DNA from 2 places in the Psychrobacillus sp. FSL H8-0510 genome. Region 2 is predicted to be linked to the other one. Evidence: riboswitches for the same ligand, from Rfam matches in the RefSeq annotation. Region 2 holds a riboswitch; the other holds the start of a gene.
What was found. Region 2 has a riboswitch for S-adenosylmethionine ahead of MHI40_RS02565 (methionine biosynthesis PLP-dependent protein). Riboswitches for the same ligand answer to the same signal wherever they lie in the genome.
Positions count from the first base shown of each region.

Region 1: another riboswitch for S-adenosylmethionine. It lies ahead of mtnK (S-methyl-5-thioribose kinase); the one in region 2 lies ahead of MHI40_RS02565 (methionine biosynthesis PLP-dependent protein).

Region 1 is NZ_JBBOYZ010000001.1:3,736,429-3,744,456, reverse strand. Features, by position in the region: gene MHI40_RS19095 (amino acid ABC transporter ATP-binding protein) at 1-648, shown strand, start outside; gene MHI40_RS19090 (hypothetical protein) at 672-1,406, shown strand; gene MHI40_RS19085 (heme oxygenase) at 1,423-1,761, opposite strand; gene MHI40_RS19080 (1,2-dihydroxy-3-keto-5-methylthiopentene dioxygenase) at 1,838-2,371, opposite strand; gene MHI40_RS19075 (methylthioribulose 1-phosphate dehydratase) at 2,387-3,001, opposite strand; gene MHI40_RS19070 (2-hydroxy-3-keto-5-methylthiopentenyl-1-phosphate phosphatase) at 2,998-3,663, opposite strand; gene mtnW (2,3-diketo-5-methylthiopentyl-1-phosphate enolase) at 3,668-4,882, opposite strand; SAM riboswitch class I at 4,987-5,091, opposite strand; SAM riboswitch class I at 5,249-5,405, shown strand; gene mtnK (S-methyl-5-thioribose kinase) at 5,481-6,668, shown strand; gene mtnA (S-methyl-5-thioribose-1-phosphate isomerase) at 6,668-7,738, shown strand; gene MHI40_RS19050 (sugar ABC transporter substrate-binding protein) at 7,725-8,028, shown strand, end outside.
Region 2 is NZ_JBBOYZ010000001.1:511,533-519,560, forward strand. Features, by position in the region: gene MHI40_RS02545 (hypothetical protein) at 1-1,800, shown strand, start outside; gene MHI40_RS02550 (sortase) at 1,814-2,401, shown strand; gene MHI40_RS02555 (5-methyltetrahydropteroyltriglutamate--homocysteine S-methyltransferase) at 2,470-3,576, opposite strand; gene metC (cystathionine beta-lyase) at 3,578-4,765, opposite strand; gene MHI40_RS02565 (methionine biosynthesis PLP-dependent protein) at 4,762-5,880, opposite strand; SAM riboswitch class I at 5,964-6,071, opposite strand; gene MHI40_RS02570 (hypothetical protein) at 6,155-6,355, opposite strand; gene MHI40_RS02575 (TetR/AcrR family transcriptional regulator) at 6,562-7,122, shown strand; gene MHI40_RS02580 (DUF2798 domain-containing protein) at 7,417-7,932, shown strand.

The DNA of each region.
Region 1 (8,028 bases), 3.2 Mb from region 2:
GGAGAGGTTATTTGCATCATCGGTTCCTCTGGATCAGGAAAATCTACTTTACTTCGTTGTATAAATTTGTTGGAAAAGCCTAGTGGCGGTCAAATTATTTATCGTGGAGAGAATATTTTAGATGAAAAACATGATATCCATGCCTACCGAAAAAAGTTAGGAATGGTTTTTCAACAGTTCAACTTATTTAATAACCATAATGCGTTAAACAATTGTATGGTAGGTCAAGTAAAGGTATTAAAACGTTCTAAAGAGGATGCCGAAAAGATTGCGTTAAAATACTTAAAAGTAGTGGGAATGGATCATTATGTAAATGCCAAGCCTAAGCAACTATCAGGTGGTCAAAAGCAACGTGTCGCTATAGCAAGAGCACTTTCCATGGAACCGGATGTCATGTTATTTGATGAACCTACCTCCGCACTGGATCCAGAAATGGTTGGAGAGGTATTAAAAGTGATGAAAGAGTTAGCAAGTACGGGACTTACAATGTTAATAGTGACACATGAAATGGAGTTTGCTAAAGAAGTAGCCGATCGGGTTGTTTTTATGGATAAAGGCGTAATTGCTGAGGAGGGACCTCCAGAACAAATTTTCAACAACCCGAGGGAAGAAAGAACTAAAACATTTTTAAAACGAACATTAAGTTAATAACAGTATGGAGGAATCGAAAGGTGGACCTTTTCAATCTGATAAAAAAAGAACGAGAATACTGGCTTGTGGATCAACATAAAGTATCCCATATTCCAAATATAGATTATTTAGTTGCGTTCGATCAATTATTAACAGAGTGGAAAGAACAAAATGTAGCATATCTATCCCTTCTGATGGATGAAGAAAATGAGGATTGGCTTTTAAAGCGTCGGTTCAAAAAAGTGTCGTCTATTGTAGAGTACACAAAGACACTACAAGGACCATTTAAAAATACTAGTGATTTTCAAGTAGATGCTCTCTCTGAGAGTCAAGTTACGGATTCTGATTTTGCTAGATTGTATGATGCATGTAGGAGTGGCTCAGCGAACAAGAATAAGCTGTTTTCTATCAGTCAAATAATGGAGTCATTAGAACTTGAATTAGGTACTAATTGGCGAGATCAATGTTTTATCTTTTCTCAAAATGGTAGGAACTACGGTATTAGTATTCCTCATATTGAACAAGGCACGACAGAAGAAGGTAGAATGTTTTACTTTGGGGTAGTTCCAGAGCAACGTCAAAAAGGATATGGAAAGATATTTCATGCTATTTCTTTAGAGCTTTTGAAAAAATTAGGTGCCAAGATATATGTAGGGAGTACAGACACAGGAAATGCCCCTATGAGACGGATTTTTGAAACAAATGGATGTATATTACGAGATATAAAGGGGATTTACCGAATAGACATGAAAAAAGTGGATGAACTCAGAAGATGAGTCCTCCACTTTTATTTTAGTTTTTGGAAATTGCTTCTATTGAAGCGGCAACTTTAGAAATGATTAATTCATTACCTAAAAGTGGAGATTCTTTAGAAGCTTCAGGAGAGCCAGACTCGGGACGTTTATGCGATTCTTTGAAGAGATCACTGTCTTTCCATGCTTGGAAGTTTTCTTCTTTCTCCCAGTACATATTTACATTCATTTCATCATATTCAGTTGGTCCTTGAGTAATAGCGACCTCTACTTTGATGAAGCCTTCCATTTCTTGAAGGGGGCTTGGTTTTGTGAAATTTGGAGCCATTTTTTCTGCAAATCCTGGTTTGGTTTTGATGCGATTCGTTACAATAATCATTGTACATTCTCCTTTCTTATTAGATAAAGTTAGTATAGCATTCCTTTTTTCTTATTCCTACAAAGAGCATTTACCTCTATTGTTCTACTGCTTCCTCTTGATAAACTGGGACCCACCCCTCTGTTGTTACAAATATGCGTACAGCAACAACTTTACGGTCCTCTGATAATGTGAAGTAATGTGTAATATTCTCAGGCACAGATATCAAATCACCAGGTGAAAGATGAACTTCAAAGTAGCGTTCATCCTTGCCTTGTATGATGAAGACACCGTGACCACTTACAATATAACGAACTTCATCGTCGGTATGAAGGTGTTTGCGTTCGAAATTTTTTAACAGTTCGTCTAAGTTTGGGTTCGAATCTGAAAGAGAGATAATATCGGCCGCTTGATAGCCACGGCGACTAGAGATATCATCTATTTCAATTTGGAAGGCTTGGAGAATCTCTTGCTTTTCTCCGTCGCTTAAGTCAAACTTTTCACGAAGGTTTTCTGGTAGTTTGTTAATATCCCAATGCTCATAAATTACTTCTTGGTTCTCTAAAAATGCTGCTACCTCTTTTTGCTCTTTAATTGTTTCATTTGTTCCTTGAATTTTAATAATAGCCATTAACAATCTTCCTTTCTATTTTGAGTGTATTTGATGTAGTGCTAATTGATACTGAAATAAAAATTCGCAAGCTTCAAGTAATTTTTTTGCCTCAAATCCATCTTTTCCCCAAACAGTTATTCCGTGATTTCGAATGAGTATAACTCCCTTGTCTGCAGAAATATACGGTGTAAACTCTTCTGCAAGCTTTGGTATATGGGCGTAGTTAGGGATAATGGGTATCGATAGTATGGCATCCTCTTCCCACATTCCAAAAGCTTTAATAAGTTCAATACCTTGAAAATCCACTGAACCTTTGTCACCATATAATTCGGAAATAACGTTATTTGCAACTGTATGGATGTGTAAGCTACAACCTGCATTTGTTTCGCGATATATTGCACAGTGTAATAATGTTTCGGCTGATGGAGTTAAATGTGTATTTTCGACTGGGTTTCCATCTGCATCAACAAGTAAAAAATCCTCTGCTGTTCTCTTTTTTTTATCTTTTCCGCTTGCTGTCACTAAGAACTCCATAGGATTATCATGTACTTTAATAGCAAGATTACCGCTCGTCCCCATAAACCAATCCCGTACGGCTAATTCATCTTTTATGTCTGCAAGTTCTTCCCATTTATCTTGTAAAGTCATATTTCCACACCTAACTTTGCGTCAATAATTTTTATCACATCGTGGAAGTTCTCAAAAGGTTCATAGGGAATATTCAATTCATCGCATTTTTCGATTAAGAAATCCCTCGCAATAACGACATTACCTAATTTTGCTGCTTCAAGATCAGTGATGGAATCCCCAATCACAACGCTCACAGCATCTTGGTCAAGAAGGGTACGAATAATAGAGGGTTTACAGCAACCACAGCCTTGGCTAGTACATTGATCATCACAGCTATACGGAAACTTAATGTGAATTGTATCCTTGGAAAATTCGGATGTATTACAATAGACTCCTGTAAATGGCCCGAATGGTTCTAGTAGCTTGTGGACAAAAAAGTCTATGCCGCCACTTACGATGTAGAGTGGTATGTTGTGTTTTTTTGCATACGAGACAAATTCACTAAACCCATCACGGATGACTGCCTGCTTAAGCACAAAAGAGATAATGTCATCTTTTGACTCAACAGGAAGGAGTGTGAACATTTTTGCTACACCATCTTGTATGGAAATTCGTTGTCCTAAAATATCATCTTTAATCGATGTCCATTCTGGTGGAGCAAACTCTTTCATGATTGCCATAATGTTATCCTGATTGGTAATAGTTCCATCGAAGTCACAAAAAACTACAAGATTACTCATATTATCACCTCCATAATTCAAGTGCTGTGTTTAATTCACTCTGGGTTTTAGCTGCTTCTTCTAATGGAATACCTTCCAAAACAGCCGATACTGCCTGTCTAAAAGCCAAACCTCCTCCGGTTGCACCGGCCGGATGACCGTGTACTCCACCCCCGGCATTAATGATGCTGTCGATTCCATAGTCATTCATTAACAGTGGTACGAGACCAGGGTGAATGCCTGCAGAAGGCACCGGAAAGCTTTGTTTTACTTCACTAGGCTTTGTTAGTTCTTTCCCTAAAGAGAGAGCTACAGATTTTTCAAGTGCAACACTGCCATAAGGAGAAGGGAATAATGAAAAATCTGCTCCTGCATAGCGGGTAAGCTTACCAAGAACAAGTGCCGTGGAAACTCCATAAAATCCTGAGGACGTGAATGCTCCACTATAAGCCGGATGAGCCATGAGTGGTAATTGAATCTCTTCGTCCTCTGCTAACTCCTGAAGAACGTCTAAACCGTATGCATGGACATTAAATAAGAGTGCATCTGCTCCAAGTTCCCGTGCTTTTTTGGCCTTGTCCTTTAGTTTGAATGTACGTCCCGACAAATTTACTGCGTATAGAGTACGATGACCAGTTTCTTCATACACTTGTCTTAATACCTCTCGACCAGTAGAGATACGTGTTTCAAAAGAAGTAAGTGGATTGTCAAATAGGATTTCGTCATCTTTTACAAGGTCAACTCCACCAAGTGCTTGTTGCTTCAGTTGTTGCGCTAGGTACTCGATATCTCTTCCAATGACACCTTTGAAGATACTCATGATGAGTGGACGTTCATAAACTCCCAATCTTTCTCGGATACCTTGAATGCCGAAGCGAGGGCCAGGGAAATGGGATAATATATTTGTGTCAAATTCTAAATCCAATAATTTTACTTCTCCATCCAGAGATAGTTTGCCGAAAACGGTAGTTAAAATTGCTGGTATATCTGCTGAAAAATTTGCGGCAGGATAGAATACTTTAATTTCTCCTTTAATTATTTCGGGATGAATAGGGTGAAGAATATTTTCAAATTCAGTAACTGATCGTACAGTTCCTTTATGTTTTTTTAGCTGTTCCTGTTCTAAAAAGGCTAAATTGGTCCAAGAACCAATAGTCAATCCAAGAGCAATATCATCCGCTTTTTTTTCAAAAGAACCAGACTTTCCGTATAGTTGATAGTGCGCAGTAATTCCACTCATTTTTTCACTCCTAATATTAGAAAAGCGTAAGTGCCTAGGCGCTAGAGCTAGACAGATAATATAAAAAACCTCTTCAAATAAGAAGAGGTTAATAGCTTAACAACTTCTTATCTCTCAGCCATTTGACTGCAAGAATTAGCACCGTGTTCATAATTGAATCGGTTGCCGGGTATCATAGGGCTTGTCCCTCCACCTGCTCTAAATAAGAAAAAATATTCAGTTTGTATTTAATAAATTATATTGATTATTCCATGCATTAAAAATTCTGTCAACAAGAAATTGAAAAATTATCATTATTCAAAATTGTATTGACATAGCTTTTTCTAATATGCTAGGATTCTAAACAAACATCATAGTTGTACCGCACTCTTATCAAGAGCAGGCAGAGGGATAATGGCCCGATGACGCCCAGCAACCGACCGTAATACCGTTGTGAGACGGGGCGCTTTATGCGCCGGAATGTAAAATTCCGTAAGGCACGGTGCTAATTCCATCAGAAAGTTTACTTTCTGAGAGATAAGAGGTTCAGAATCTCTTATTCTAAGCCTCTTTCTTTTGGAAAGAGGTTTTTTATTTTGTAAATGAGAGGACGATCATAATGGCGGTAGTAGCAATGAAAGAATATGAATCATTAACTAAAGAAACGGTAATTTCACTGGCGATAGAGTTATCATTATTTTCTAGCGAAGCTCCATTAGTTTGCGAAGAGATTGGTGATGGAAATCTAAATTATGTATTCCGTGTAACAGATGGATCCGGTGAGAAAGGCATTATTATTAAACAGGCCTTACCCTATGCAAAGGTCATCGGGGAGAGCTGGCCACTTACTTTGAAAAGGGCAAAGATCGAAGCTAGTGCATTACAAAAACATGGAGAATACGCAGTTGGATTAGTCCCAAAAGTTTATGCAACTGATGAAAGCTTAGCAATCACAATCATGGAAGATCTGTCTCATCTTGAAATAGTTCGTGAGGGCTTGATAAAAGGAAAGTCCTATCCTAAATTATCAACCGATATTGGCGAATATCTAGCCTTAACACTTTTCAATACTTCTGACTTTGCACTCCACCCCTTTGAAAAAAAGTCACTTGTTGTAGAATTTTCTAACCCCGAGCTATGTAAGATCACAGAGGACTTAATCTTTACAGATCCTTTTTTTGATCATGAAACAAATGACTTTGAGCCAGCATTACAAGCAGAAGTGGAAGCTATTTGGAATAACAACTTGTTGAAATTGGAAGTAGCCAAGCTAAAAAGAAGTTTTTTGACGGAAGCCGAAGCTTTGTTACATGGGGATCTTCATACCGGAAGTATATTTGCGAGTGAAGCGGAAACGAAAGTAATTGACCCGGAATTTGCATTTTACGGCCCAATTGGATTTGATATTGGCTTATTTTTGGGGAACTTAATAGTTCAATCCTTTACGCGTCAAGATGACCAACGGGATGCTATACATACCCATATACAGAATACGTGGAACACATTTTGCGCTAAATTTTCAGAGTGTTGGAAAAAAGGAAAGTCCGATTTATATAAAAGTATAGAAGGCTATGAGGCATTTGTGCTAGAAAAAATATTCCATGATTCCGTAGGGTTTGCAGGCTGTGAGCTAATTCGTAGAACGATTGGACTAGCACATGTGAAAGACTTAGATAGTATTGAAAACCATGAGCAACGAATTTTAACTAAAAAACAAACGCTTAAAGCTGGAGAAAGACTAATATTGAGTCGTCATGAAATAAACTCAATAGATGCTGTAATTGAGCTGTTAGGAGAAATTCAATAATGAATGTTCCATTATCGATTAAGTGGGAAGGTAAGCAGTTAATAATTTTAGATCAACAGAAACTTCCCCATGAAATTATCTATATAACACTAGAAAATATGAAAGAAGTTCACGATGCAATTATTACTCTGAAAGTTCGTGGAGCTCCAGCCATTGGAATTACGGCAGCGTATGGATTAGCTATTGAGGCGCAGAGTTATCAAACAAATTCAATGATAGATTTTCTAGAATACTTAAAAAGAGATGCAGCATACTTGGGTGAATCTCGACCTACTGCTGTCAACTTGGTTTGGGCACTTAACCGTTTGTTGAAAGTAGCGAGTCCAATAGATAGTGTTTCGGATGCAAAGCAGATTCTAATTGAAGAAGCAAAAATAATTCACAAGGAAGATGAGGAGTCCTGTCAAAGTATCGGCGAGTTTGCACTCTCTCTACTTGAAGATAAAACGAAGGTAATGACGATTTGTAATGCTGGTTCTATAGCCACCGCTAAGTATGGTACTGCTTTAGCTCCTTTTCATCTAGGGAAGGAACGTGGAAAAGAATTTGAAGTGTTTGCATGTGAAACTCGACCTGTCTTTCAGGGCGCCCGTTTAACAGCATGGGAACTGCAACAATCAGGTGTCGATGTGACGCTCATAACAGATAGTATGGCTGCACATACGATAGGCGCAAAGGGAATAGAAGCAATTATCGTTGGAGCAGATCGGATAGCAAAAAATGGAGACACAGCAAACAAAATAGGAACCCTAAACTTAGCAATTCTTGCATCTGTATTTGGAATTCCATTTTATGTGGCTGCACCGTCCTCTACATTCGATTTGTCCATAAATAATGGAGAAGAAATTCCAATAGAGGAAAGGAAAGTAGAGGAAATTATTAATATTAACGGCAAAGCTATTACCCCATCAAACACAAAAGTATTTAACCCTGCTTTTGATGTGACACCAGCTAAATATATCACTGCCATAATTACAGAAATAGGTATTATTTATCCAAACTATCTTGAAAATATTTCAACTCAAATAGTCGATTCAATTGAAAAGGAGAAGGATTATGAAAACAAATAAGTACTGGTTAATATTTACGATTTTAGTAATAGCGGTTTTACTCGCTGCATGTCAGCCAAAAGCTGAAGGAGAAACAACTAAGTCATCTAGCTCTAACGGTGATGCCAAGGCTAAAGAAAATCCGTTAGCCGGCAAGAAAATTGCATTAGTTATGCAACAAAATTTAGGGACATTTTCAGCTCAATATATTGAAGGGGTAAAGGAGCAAGTAGAGAATTTTGGTGGAACAGTAACGGTGTTTACTTCTGAAGGAGATTTATCTAAAATGGCGTCCAATTTGGATGCCGCTG
Region 2 (8,028 bases):
GCACCATCATTAGTAGCAGCGGAGGAAAGTGAATCCACGATACCATCAATTAACATAAATTTATTGAGTCAAGATAATGAACATGCTGGAATTCTAGATGTGAAAGTCAGTGACTTGATTATAATTGATAATATCGATGTGAAGATTCCAAACGTTGAAGAAAATGCTGAGGAATTAGCGCACGTTTCAATTACGAATGAGGAGATAGGTACGATTGAAGCAAATGTGTTAACGAAAACCGAAACAGTTGCACCAAACGAACAAGCGGTTGTAGATATAGGAATTCAAGATATACCTATTGTGAATAAAGTAGATATGGAAATACTAAAACAAGTAGAAAACACATCTACTGATTCGAGCTCTAATGAATCAGCTTTAGTAGATGTTGCGATAGAAGATTTAATCGTGACTGAAAACGTAGATGTGGAAGTAATAAAACAAGTAGAGAACACATCAACTGATTCTACTTCAAGTGAGTCAGCTTTAGTAGACGTTGCGGTAGAAGATTTAATCGTGACGGAAAACGTAGATGTGGAAGTACTAAAGCAAGTAGAGAACACATCAACTAATTCGTTCTCCAATGAATCAACTTTAGTAGATGTTGCGATAGAAGACTTAATCGTGACGGATAGAGTAGAAATAAGTGTGTTAGATAGCGAGAACTTTATGAAGGACGAAAACAAAAAAGAAACTCAAAAGGGTGTTCATTTAAAACTAAGTAACCTTCCGTTACTTGGAACGTTACATGTAGGAGTTTTAGAAAATCAATTCGTTAAAAAGAACCAAAACCAACAGAAAGATTCATCGCTAGTTACTATAGGACTTGGTGAAGAGTCATCGTTATCAAATTCACTTATAGATAAAGTGGAGTTAAATGTGCTAGGAAATAGTCAAATCTCTAGTAAGAATCTTCAAGCAGAAAAGTCAGCTGTCGTAGGACTTGAACTAAATGATACAAGTTTAGGTGATCTTTCCACATATGTTTTATTATCTGAGTCAACAATGGACAAAGGAAATAGGACGAATAATAGTGGTTTGTTAGAAGTTAATACAGACGATTTACTTCTTCTTGAAGATATTCATCTAGGTGTATTAGATAGACATGTAGATGAGGGTGAAGAAGCTTTTTCTTTATCTGAGGGGTTATTACAGTTAGATCTAATATCAGACTTAACGGATGAAATAAGTATTGATGTTCTAACGAATGATGAGTTTACAAATAATAGTGGAACTTACCAAAATGGAAAAACTATTTCTATTGGATTAAAGAATGATTTAGTCGGAGAAATAAATGTAGATATTCTACCGACCAACTCTGTAGCGGCAACTCCGACTAATCCAATACCACCAATGGAAGATGTTGTAGAAGAAGTGGAGGGTAACGAGGGAGAGGACGGTAGTAGCGAAGAGATTATCACGGACCATATTCCAGTTGCAGAGAATGACCTTGTTACTGAAAATAATCCGGTTATAAATGAAGATGAAGATAGTGCAGATGAGCAAAATGCACCGAATGATCAAGGAATTATTGTAGTAGAGGAAGAGGGTTCAGATTCCTCAGCAAATACGTTGATTCCCAATCCCAATTTGATAGCAGATGGTGATGATGAAATTTTAACTGAAGAGAAAATAACAGAAGACGATGAAACTAGCTTGGGTGCCAATTTCTTTAATAATGATGGCAATTTTTTCAACGGTTCATCCTTACCGCAAACTGGTGGTTTTTTTACAGGGATAATGCTTTTAGTTATAGCGCTAAGTTTACTGAGTGGCGGTTGGACTATACGTAAGATTGCATAGAGGAGACCTACAGATGATAAAAAAATATGTAGGAAATATATTAATGACAATTGGAGTCGTTTTACTATTCATAGTTATCTATGGGATGTTTGAAAATAAAACACATCAAAATGAGTTAATTGAATCTTTTCATGCTATAAAAACAGAAGCCGCTTTATCTTTAAATGGAAATGTGGAAGAAAAAATAACCGAAAAGGACTCCCAGGCTGTGAGCATTTTAAGGATACCTTCCATCCAATTAGAATCTCCGATTTTAGAGGGAGCAACTTCTGTTCAGTTAAATCGAGCACTTGGAATGATAGAGAATATGGATGAACCAGGCACTATAAATGGCAGTTCAGCAATTGCAGGGCACCAATCACATCAGTTTGGACAATTTTTCAATCGTCTCAATGAATTGCAAATTGGGGACAGCTTTGAATTAGAAACAAGCAAGGATGTATTTGTCTATGAAGTATTTGATATTCAAATAGTAAGTCCAAACAATGTGGAAGTATTGGAGCGTCAGGAAGGAATATCCCTATTATCACTTGTGACTTGTTATCCAGCAAGATCTAATAAATATCGTTTAGTAGTACAAGCAAAGCAGATAGAAGTATGAGAAAGTGAGAAATTTATAAAGGTGTGCATCCATACTATCTGGATGCACACCTTTAGTTTAAAAACTCATTACTTCCATACATCCTGAGAAATTTGAATCACATGATGAATCTTAGACCATTGCTCTTTCTCCGTTAAAAGGTTTCCTTCTTCGGTTGAAGAAAACCCGCATTGAGGACTCAAGCAAAGTTGTTCTAGAGGAACATATTTAGTGGCTTCAGTAATTCTATTTTTGACAAGTTCTGTATCCTCTAAAGCTCCATGTTTGGATGTGATTAATCCTAATACAATTGATAAGTCTGAACGAGTAACGTGACGAAGTGGTTCAAATCCACCTGAGCGTTCATCGTCAAACTCTAGAAATAGACCGTCTACATCTAGTCTTGCAAAAATAGTTTCTGAGACTAACTCATAACTACCGCTTGTAATATATGTGGACTTGAAGTTTCCTCGACAAATATGCATAGTAATTAACAGATCATGGGGACGTTTTGCAATAGATTCATTGATGGCACGTGCCGATAAAGCTAACGCCTCATCTAATTCCATCCCTTTTTCTTTTAAAGAAGCAATGCCTTCCTCAGAAAAAGTAGTTGCCCAAGAAGTATCATCAATTTGAAGGTAACGACAGCCCTCGTCGTAGAACGCTTGAATCACATCTTGATAAGCAACAACTAAATCTGCAAACAATTCTTCTTGGCTCGCATAAACTCCCTCTTCAATAGTAGCACGGTACAATAACATATTAGGGCTAGGTATAGTAAATTTAGCTACAGCTTCACCAACTATTCCTTGAAGAAACTTAAAGTGTTCAATCATATAGTGCGTGCTAAACCGGATCTTTCCGGTTACTTTAATACCATGTGCTCTTGTTTGTACACCTTTAAACGTTAATCCTTTGTCTGTTTCATAAAACTCTACCCCGTCAAATCCACTAAGAAAATCGAAATGCCACCATTTACGTCTAAATTCTCCGTCCGAAATAGACTGGAGTCCTATATCTTTTTGTTTGGTGACTAGTTTTGTAATTTCTTCATCTTCTATTTGTTTTAAGTGATCTGCAGTTATTTCATTATTTTCGAATTGTAGACGAGCTTCTTTTAAGCGAGCTGGTCGTAAAAAACTTCCTACGTGATCTGCTTTGAATGGTGTATTTACAACTAGTGATTTTGACATTTTATATTCCTACTTTCTCCTGTTGTTTGGATGCTATTTCTAACGATTGTTCAAAGTCAGCTATTAAATCATCAACATTCTCTAATCCAACGGAAAAACGTAGAAGGCCATCTGTTATGCCCCGCTTTTCTCTTTCGGCTTTAGGCATTGCTGCATGAGACATTTGAGCAGGGTGGGAGAGGATGGATTCTACTCCGCCAAGACTAACTGCGAATACAGGAATCCTAATATTTTCTACGAATGACTTAGCAATGGATCTATTTGGTAAACGGAAGGAAAGAACTGCACCGGCACTACTCGACTGTCTGTTATGTGTATCAAATCCTGGATGAGTGGACAGTCCAGGAAAATAGACTTTTTCGACTAAATCATGCCCACTTAAATAGTTGGCAATTTTTCTCGCAGTTTCAGCAGATTTTTCAAATCGTACACTTAGTGTTTTTATCCCTTGTATGAGAGAAAATGAATCTTGTGCACCTAAAATAGCACCGAATGAGTTCTGGATAAATGCTAAACGATTACCTAAATCATCATCTTTTGTAACTGCAAGTCCTGCAATAACATCGCTATGTCCGGATAAAAATTTTGTGGCACTATGTAAAACGACATCTACTCCCAAGTCCAGTGGACGTTGGTATAATGGTGTCATAAATGTATTGTCTAAAAAGGTTAAACAGTCATGGGACTTTGCAAGCTCTACTACTGCATGAATATCAGTGATACCCAAGCAAGGGTTCGAGGGTGTCTCAATGTATATTAGTTTTGTATTGGGTTGTATTGCTCTTGTAATTGCATCGATGTCAGTAAAATCTGCAAAGCTGTGCTCAATCCCAAAACGAGGCAATACTTCGGTAACAAAGCGAAAGGTACCGCCGTATACATCTTCTGTAATAACGATATGATCGCCAGAAGACAAAAGCATAAAAGCAGAAGAAATAGCTGCAATTCCCGAAGCAAATGCAAGTCCTCTAGTTCCTCCCTCTAGTTCCGCAATGGTTTTTTCAAGTGCTTCTCTTGTAGGGTTTCCCGATCGACTATAGTCATAAGGGCCGAAATTATCAAAGCTTTCTTGATGAAAGGTGGAGGATAAATAAATAGGAACATTGACAGCTCCCGTTATTATTTCTGAATTTCCACGAGTAGAGGCGACGACTAGACTAGTTTCCAATGACTCTTTGAAATCACTCATTTTAAACCCTCACTTTCTAAAGTATTAAATACTTGTTGTAAATCTGTTATTAAATCTTCGACCTCTTCAATTCCCACCGAAAAACGAAGGAGACTATTATCAACCCCTCGTGCAATTCGTTCCATCTCCGGTATATCCGCATGTGTTTGTGTAGCAGGATAAGTGATAAAGCTTTCCACACCGCCAAGACTCTCTGCAAATACAATTAATTTCAAATTCTCTAGGAAAGGGGCAACCCCCTCGCTTTTATGTAAACGGAAGGATAACATCCCACCAACCCCAGGATATAATACATCTTTAACTGCAGGCTCTTGCTTTAAAAACTCTGCAATTCTTTTAGCGTTTAAATCATGTTGCTTCATACGTAGATGAAGCGTCTTTAATCCTCTTATGAGTAACCAAGAATCGAAAGGAGAAAGGACGGCTCCTGCTGCATTATGATTAGTTTGCAGCTGTTCACTAAGTTCCGCACCCTTCGAGACGACAAGTCCCGCAAGAACGTCATTATGTCCACCAATATATTTGGTACCACTATGAATGACAATATCAGCACCCATTTCAATAGGTCGCTGTAAGTAAGGAGTAAGGAATGTATTGTCTACGATTAAAAGTAGATTATGCTCTTTTGCAACCTCAGCAAATAGTTGGATATCAATTTCCAACATCAAGGGGTTTGTTGGGGTTTCAATAAATAAAGCTTTTGTATTTTTGGTTATCAATGCTGTTACTTCTTCAGCTGATTCAAACTTTGCATAAGTGGTACGAATATTATAAGAATCTGCATACTGGTTAAATAACCGGTAGGTTCCACCATATAAATCATCAGGCGCAATTAATTCATCCCCTGAGCGAAAAAGGGACAAAACCAATTGTATAGCGGCCATGCCAGAACTACAGGCAAAGCCAGCATCTCCATCTTCTAACTTTGCAATTCCATCTTCTAAAATAGCGCGAGTTGGGTTTTTAGTTCGTGTGTAGTCATATCCTGTTGACTGCCCGATCCCATTATGTTTGTAAGCTGTTGAAAGATAAATAGGGGGATTTACCGCACCAGTTTTCTCATCACTATGGTTGCCCAATTGAACTAACTGTGTATCGATACTGTTCTTTGACATTAGATGCTCATCCTTTACAATTAAAATAAAAAAAGAGGATTCTCTAATAAGAAGAGAATCCTCAAGTAATATTGAAGTTTGTCTTCTTATCTTCAAGACGTCAAACGTCTATTTGGAATTAGCACCATACCTAAACGTGGCTGGTTGCTGAGACATCTACGGGCCAATCCCTCCGTCTCTCTGGATAAGAAAAATATATTAAATTATCACAATTTTGAATTTAAATAAGCTTAACACGTAGATGTGTTTTTAACAAGATGCATTTTGTTCAACATCATAACAAAAATGTCCATATTAAAACAATTACACCGAGTATTAATGATATCCAACCTACTATTAACTTGTGAGAATAAGCTAAAGCTACTAGCCCCAAAAGAACTGCTCCAGCACCTAGCCAAAGCGGAGCATAAAAGAAACCTAGCACCCCTAAAACGATGCCTAACAAACCAACCCATAATCCTGTAGAAGACTCCATCGTATCCACCTCCCATCTTGTATTGTAGGAACATAAGGCATAATGCTCCTCGTAATATTATATGAAGGTTTAGGAAAGGGAGATAAACAATCGAGGGTGTATTGGGTGCTTTGCTATTTATTTAAATAAACAAAATACTAGAATGTTGTTAAAAATTTGTTATACTAACAAACAGACCCGTCGGTATGTTAGGAGGAAATTCAGATATGGATACTAAATCACTCATAATTGAAACTGCTACAACACTGTTTCAACAAAAAGGCTACAAAACTGTAGGACTAACAGAAATTTTAAAAGCATGTAACGTTACAAAAGGGGCCCTTTACCACCACTTTCCAAATGGCAAAGACGAACTCTTAATAACTTGTTTACATGCTTTAAAAGAAGATATTACAACAGATATTAAAGTGATTTTCAGTAAGCATCCTTCGACTGAAGATGCCATAGTTTCCATGATTGATAAATTAATTCGTAGTTTTGAAAAGGATGGGACCATCACTGGCTATACATTTAGCAGTATCGTTAGTGAGATGGCGACAATGAGTGAGCCTGTCCGAACCGCTTGTAGTGATTTGTATGAAAATATAGAGCAAATTTATTATATTAAACTATTAGCGGATGGTTTTTCGGTTGAAAAGGCTACTGCCATTTCATTATTATTGACTGCTTCAATTGAAGGAGCAATGATGCTGTGTTTAACTCAGCAATCAACTAATCCCTTAATAAAAATTTCAAAACTATTACCAACTTTATTAAAGAATTTCTGAAAAGGAAATCCAATATATAAAAAGAGTACAGTAACTCTGTAATATTGTAGGAATTGTCGGCTGTTTAATGAAACAGCTTTTAATAATGCACTCAGGAATCTGTGGACTAGCTTTAATCCAAGCGAAAACCCATATTAACATGGTTTGCATATAGGATTTAAATGAAAAAATTATGGACACTTCAAAGAGTTTTTTCTCTCTATAACGTTATCCTCTATTATAAAAATCGACTGTTTTGCTTCATATTAATTGCCAAGGTCTAAATAAGCTTTTTGAAAGGAAGATAAGTAAGATATGCATCAAGATAAAAGACTACCAAAGAATGGTAAAGAAGGCGCAATATTTGGCGCAATCATTTGTACATTATCAGTACTATTTATAGGATCAATCAACATAATTCTTGCAGCTGGAGGATTTAACAGTGAGGTTGCAATGGATATGTTAATCCTGTTGCCTATTATTTGGGTTATTGTGATGATTATAGAACCGTTAGCTATCGGTCGTTTTGCTGAATTTTTAGCATCTAAATTTATTTCACCAACAGACGGTTTTGCTGCTCGTATTATGTTCCGTACACTGTTCACAGTTTTAGGTATGTCATTTACAATGACTATTGTTGGCGATATCATGGGGAATGGATTTACAACTGATATCTTTACTAACTTTATCCAAATTTGGCCACGTAACTTTTTAATAGCTCTATTCTTAGAAAGTTTGGTTATTCAACCGATTGCACGTTTTGTAATGGTTAAAATGCATGAAGCTCAAGATAGAAAAGCATTAGTTCAAACAAATACACAAAGTATCTAGGTAAAGTAAGGTACATGGACATTGCACTTACACATCGGATGAAGCTTTCTGTAATAGGGTAAATGAATCAGGAGAAGCTACGAGATACAGTCACGT